Regions from separate parts of the uncultured Agrobacterium sp. genome, predicted to be linked through region 1. Evidence: predicted binding sites of a transcription regulator. Region 1 holds the regulator's gene; the other holds the start of a gene.
What was found. Region 1 encodes HrcA, which represses chaperone genes, less so after heat shock. Its sites were predicted from a motif close to GTTAGCACTCNCNNNNNGNGAGTGCTAAC; they were not measured.

Region 1 (3,206 bases):
AGAGCGCCGGCATGCCGGATGCAGTGGCAGACGCCAGCGCCTTGATGGCAGCGTTTTCTTCGAAAGTCGTGCCGGTTTCGGCGGGTTCCTCGAAGTTCAATTCGGCTGCCGATTTTGCCGAAAACCCGAGTGGGCCGATTAGATCGGCGATCTCGGCGATCTTGCCCTTGTTGTGGCTGGCAACGACGATGGTTTTGGTGTCAAGCTTGCGCATGTTTCGCGTCCCGTTCAGGCAATCGCCTGCCTCTGCATCTCTACAAGATCGGCACAGCCGGCCTTGGCAAGGCCAAGCAGCGTCAGGAACTCTTCTTCCGAGAAAGGCTTGCCTTCCGCGGTCCCTTGAATTTCCACGATGCCGCCGGAACCGGTGATGACGAAATTCGCGTCCGTCTCGGCGGAGGAATCTTCCAGATAGTCGAGATCGATCACCGGCTGATTGGCGAAGATGCCGCAGGAGATGGCAGCGATATGGTCTTTGAGGACCTTCTCGACCTTCAGCATGTTGCGGCTTTCCATCCACTTCAGGCAGTCGTGAAGAGCAATCCAGGCACCGGTGATGGAGGCGGTGCGGGTACCGCCATCGGCTTGGATGACATCGCAATCGATGCTGATCTGTCGCTCGCCGAGCGCTTGCAAGTCGACGACTGCGCGTAGCGACCGACCGATGAGGCGCTGGATTTCCTGCGTCCTGCCACCCTGCTTGCCGGACGATGCTTCACGCTTCATGCGCTCATGAGTGGAGCGTGGCAGCATGCCATATTCTGCGGTGACCCAACCCTTGCCGCTATTGCGCAGCCACGGTGGCGTCTTGTCTTCGAGGCTTGCCGTCACCAGCACATGCGTATCGCCGAACTTGACCAGACAGGATCCTTCGGCATGCTTGGAAAAGTTGCGCTCGAAGGACACCTTGCGCATCTGGTCGGTTTTTCTGCCTGAAGGCCGCATATGATCTGTCTCCGTCTGTGATGCCCGCCTTCTAAGGTCAGGGAGCAGGTTTTGCAAAGGAAAAGCGGCACAGGTGGCCGAAGAGCCGAATTTCCGTTTTCACTTGGAAGACCGAGTGACTATATTCAGGACAGTCAAAAACAGCTTCGGGAAGAATGAGCGGCATGGGCATAACTCCTCCCATTGGCAAAGAGCCCGGCGCGCTTCTGGACGATCGTTCGCGAGAAATCTTCAGGCGCATCGTGGAAGGTTATCTCGAAACAGGCGAACCGCTCGGTTCGCGCAGTCTCTCGCGCCTGCTTCCCATGTCGCTGTCGCCTGCCTCCGTGCGCAATGTCATGAGCGATCTGGAGGAGCTCGGCCTCATCTACTCGCCGCATGTGAGTGCCGGTCGGCTGCCTACACAGACAGGATTGCGCTTCTTCGTCGACGCTTTCATGCAGGTGGGTGAATTGCCCGAGGCAGAGCGCGCCAATATCGACCGTCATATCGGCCCGATTTCGGGTCGCGAGCAGTCCCTGGAAGGCCTTCTCTACGAAGCGAGCAGCATGCTGTCCGGCATGTCGCGCGGAGCTGGGCTGGTGCTGACGGCCAAGAACGACGCCGTTCTGAAACATGTGGAATTCATCCGGCTCGAGCCCACGAAAGGGCTCGCGATTCTGGTCGGTGACCATAACCAGGTGGAAAACCGGATCATCGAACTGCCTGCCGGCATCACCTCGTCGCAATTGACCGAGGCTGCCAATTTTATCAATGCGCATCTCGGTGGCCAGACGCTGCCGGAACTGCGCTCCCAGATAGCGCGACAAAAGAATGAGCTTCAAAGCGCACTGAGTACGCTAGCGCAGGATCTGGTCGAGAGAGGGCTTGCCGTCTGGTCAGGCGACAATGAGGAAGGAAAACTTGGCCGTCTTATCGTGCGGGGCCGCTCCAATCTTCTCGAAGGACTGGCTGGCGAAGAGGATATAGATCGCGTTCGGCTTCTCTTTGACGATCTGGAGCGCAAGGAAAACCTGATCGAGATTCTCAATCTGGCGGAAACGGGTTCCGGCGTCAGAATCTTCATCGGCTCGGAGAACAAACTGTTTTCGCTTTCGGGCTCGTCGTTGATTGTCGCGCCCTACAAGGACGACGAGAACCGGGTGGTGGGTGCTGTCGGCGTTATTGGTCCGACCCGGCTCAACTATTCGCGGATCGTTCCCATGGTGGATTACACCGCCCAGATCATGGCGCGGCTCTCGACTAAGCGGCGCTAAGCGCGACGTTGATTGAAAAATTGCTCCTTTTCCCCGTAAGCCTTGATTTTTGCATGGCAAAGCTCGATATCGGGCTCAATCCAATTTGCAAGCCATAAGACACATTTAATCTGGAGAACGTCATGACTGATGACACCAACAAGACCGGACCTGACGCGGGCGCTGCCGACGATGCAGTGGAAGCGACCACGGCGGAAAATGCGGTGCCTGAGCAGGCAGAACCCGATCCAATCGATGTGCTGAAGGCGGAAAATGCCGATCTACGCGACAAGTTTCTGCGTTTGGCGGCTGAGATGGACAATCTTCGCCGTCGCACAGAACGTGAGGTCAAGGACGCAAAGGCCTATTCCGTCGCTGGATTCGCGCGCGATATGCTGGCCGTCTCCGACAACCTTCGCCGCGCGCTGGACACTATCCCGGAAGAGCTGAAGGCGAGCGCCGAAGCCAATATCAAAGGCTTGATCGAAGGCGTCGATATGACCGAACGCTCCATGCTGTCGGCACTCGAGCGTCACGGCGTGAAGAAGATCGAGGCCGAAGGCGAAAAATTCGATCCGAATTTTCATCAGGCCATGTTTGAAATCCCCAACACCACCGTACCGAACAACACCGTCGTTCAGGTGGTGCAGGCGGGCTTCACCATTGGCGACCGCGTTCTTCGCCCGGCCATGGTCGGCGTTGCAAAGGGTGGACCGAAGGCCGAAGCCTCTGCCGGTGCTGAACCCGGTACCAGCGTCTTCAATGAGAAAGACGCCTGAGAATTATCTTCGCTTCATCGGAGTGAATAAGTCAAAGGCCCGGACATCCTATCGATGTCCGGGCCTTTGCTCTATGGTATGAATGCCAGAACGACAGTTTTCGTGAAGCCTATTTCGGCGTTCAGGCGGCGTTCACCTGCTCTTGGTTAAGAAAGGTGTAAATCGCGGTATCGGAGTCTGTCGCACGAAGCTTCGCCACCAGTTCCGTATCGCGCAAGACGCGCGCGATGCGAGACAGAGCCTTGAG
Region 2 (3,206 bases), on a different contig from region 1:
CATTCTGGTAAGGACATGCCCAAATTGATCTGCGGCAGAAGCTCAACGCGATCCACCTTGCCGAAAAGCACATGCAGGCCGAACCAGACCGAAAGGTTGAGAATGACGCCCACAACCGCGCCGGTGATGGCAGACAACGCACCTGACAGGGCTGCATTGTCTTTCAGACGCTCAACATAGGGCGCTCCGAGAAAAATGAAGATGAAGCTCGGGACGAAGGTCGCCCATGCGGCAACGCTCGCGCCCAGCACACCTGCCAGCATGGGATCCAGCATGCCCGGATGGCGGAAGGCTGCGAGAAAACCGATATAGGAGAGGACGAGAACGAGCGGTCCGGGTGTTGCCTCGGCCAACGCCAGGCCATCCAGCATCTCGCTTGCGCTCATCCAGTGATGCGTTTCCACGGCGACCTGCGCCACATAGGTAAGAACCGCATAGGCACCGCCAAAGGTAACAACTGCAAGCCGCGAAAAGAATGCCTGCAATTCTACGAGCGAGCCAGGCGCGGCCAGAAGCCAGAACAGCAGGAGTGGCATCTGCCAGATGAGGAGGCCGACCAAAACTCCACGCAGTTGCCGCAAAAGAGAGGGTGCCTTGCTTGCCGCATCACGCTTCACTGACGGCCCTCCTCTAGCTTTCAGAAAACCCGCGACACCGGCGGCCAGGATGACAAGCGGAAAAGGAACGGCGAAAAAGAAAAGCGCGATGAAGGCTGCTCCTGCGACACCAATCAGAAAGCGGCTTTTCAGGGCTCGTTTCGCCACCCTCAGCAAAGCTTCAATCACGATGGCCAACACGCCGGCCTTCAGGCCGAAGAGCAGTGCCGGAAGCCAGTGTGTATCCTGATAAAGCGCGTAAGCGGCGGCCAGTGCGACGATAACGAGAAATCCGGGCAGGATGAAGAGTGTGCCGGCGATGACGCCGCCGCGCCTGCCATGCAGCAGCCATCCGGCATAGGTCGCCAGTTGCTGCGCCTCCGGTCCGGGAAGAAGCATGCAGTAATTCAACGCGTGCAGAAACCGCTCTTCCGAAAGCCAGCGTTTCTCGTCGACCAGCACGCGGTGCATCATGCCGATCTGCCCGGCCGGTCCGCCGAAGCTTAAAAGGCCGACTCGGCCGAAAACGAAAAACAGCTCCGAAAGGGTCGGATGGACGGGAGAAGATTCAGGGCGCAAAAAATCTGTCATGCAACCGCAGTAACCATTTTACATGAAATTTTTCCGACAGGCCGTTCTTGACAGTGCCTTAGGCCCTGCTTATCTCACTGCCGCTAGCACTCGGCAAATGAGAGTGCTAACATCAATCCAGGCGGATCGTATCCGATCCGCGAATGTCATTTGATCGAGGGAATAGACAATGGCAAGCACCAATTTCCGCCCGCTGCACGACCGCGTTGTGGTTCGTCGCGTTGAGTCTGAAGCGAAGACCAAGGGTGGCATCATCATTCCTGATACCGCCAAGGAAAAGCCGCAGGAAGGCGAAATCGTAGCCGTCGGTTCCGGCGCGCGTGACGAGTCCGGCAAGATCGTCGCTCTCGACGTCAAGGTCGGCGACCGCATCCTGTTCGGCAAGTGGTCCGGCACAGAAGTAAAGCTCGACGGCGAAGACCTTCTCATCATGAAGGAAGCCGACATTATGGGCATTATCGGCTGATCTAGCCGCCTTCCCCATTTTCCGTAATCTTGAAGCCGGACATTGTTCCGGCCATTCGAAACCAGGAGTTTTGAAACATGGCAGCCAAAGAAGTAAAATTCGGCCGCTCGGCGCGCGAAAAGATGCTCAAGGGCGTCGACGTTCTCGCTGACGCAGTGAAGGTCACGCTCGGCCCGAAGGGTCGTAACGTTGTTATCGACAAGTCCTTCGGCGCACCGCGCATCACCAAGGACGGCGTTTCCGTCGCCAAGGAAATCGAACTGGAAGACAAGTTCGAAAACATGGGCGCACAGATGGTCCGCGAAGTTGCTTCGAAGACCAACGACATCGCTGGTGACGGCACCACGACGGCAACCGTTCTTGCTCAGGCTATCGTTCGCGAAGGCCAGAAGGCTGTTGCCGCCGGCATGAACCCGATGGACCTGAAGCGCGGTATCGATCTGGCCGTCGCAGAAGTCGTCAAGGACCTGCAGGCCAAGGCTAAGAAGATCAACACCTCTGAGGAAGTTGCTCAGGTTGGTACGATCTCCGCCAACGGCGACACGCAGGTTGGCCGCGACATCGCGGAAGCCATGCAGAAGGTCGGCAACGAAGGCGTTATCACCGTTGAAGAAGCCAAGACCGCTGAAACCGAACTCGAAGTCGTCGAAGGCATGCAGTTCGACCGCGGCTACCTGTCGCCTTACTTCGTAACCAACCCTGAAAAGATGGTTGCTGACCTCGAAGACGCTTACATTCTCCTTCACGAGAAGAAGCTCTCCAACCTGCAGGCCATGCTTCCAGTTCTCGAAGCCGTTGTTCAGACCGGCAAGCCGCTCGTCATCATCGCTGAAGACGTCGAAGGCGAAGCGCTTGCAACGCTCGTCGTCAACAAGCTGCGTGGCGGCCTCAAGATCGCTGCCGTCAAGGCTCCTGGCTTCGGCGACCGCCGCAAGGCCATGCTCGAAGACATCGCGATCCTGACCGGTGGTACCGTGATTTCCGAAGACCTCGGCATCAAGCTCGAGAATGTCACTCTCGACATGCTCGGCAAGGCCAAGAAGGTTTCCATCTCCAAGGAAAACACCACGATCGTTGACGGCTCCGGCCAGAAGACCGACATCGAAGGCCGCGTTGCCCAGATCAAGGCTCAGATCGAAGAAACCTCTTCCGATTATGACCGCGAAAAGCTGCAGGAACGCCTTGCTAAGCTCGCTGGTGGCGTTGCCGTCATCCGCGTCGGCGGTGCAACGGAAGTTGAAGTGAAGGAGCGCAAGGACCGCATCGACGACGCTCTGAACGCAACCCGCGCTGCTGTTCAGGAAGGCATCGTTGCTGGCGGTGGTACCGCTCTGCTTCGTTCCGCTCAGAAGATCACCGTCAAGGGTGTGAACGACGACCAGGAAGCTGGTATCAATATCGTTCGCCGCGCTCTGCAGTCGCTGGTTCGCCAGATCGCAGACAACGCCGGTGACGAAGCTTCGATCGTTGTTGGCAAGGTTCTCGACAAGGCTGACGACAACTTCGGTTACAACGCTCAGACTGGCGAATATGGCGACATGATTGCCATGGGT

Region 2: a site for HrcA is predicted at 1,270-1,298, ahead of groES (co-chaperone GroES). Genes of this name have one in related genera too.

Annotation. Positions count from the first base shown of each region.
Region 1 is NZ_CAJYTV010000016.1:195,412-198,617, forward strand. Features, by position in the region: gene rdgB (RdgB/HAM1 family non-canonical purine NTP pyrophosphatase) at 1-214, opposite strand, end outside; gene rph (ribonuclease PH) at 229-945, opposite strand; gene hrcA (heat-inducible transcriptional repressor HrcA) at 1,110-2,201, shown strand; gene grpE (nucleotide exchange factor GrpE) at 2,324-2,959, shown strand; gene ptsN (PTS IIA-like nitrogen regulatory protein PtsN) at 3,081-3,206, opposite strand, start outside.
Region 2 is NZ_CAJYTV010000001.1:17,617-20,822, forward strand. Features, by position in the region: gene chrA (chromate efflux transporter) at 1-1,187, opposite strand, end outside; gene groES (co-chaperone GroES) at 1,357-1,653, shown strand; gene groL (chaperonin GroEL) at 1,731-3,206, shown strand, end outside.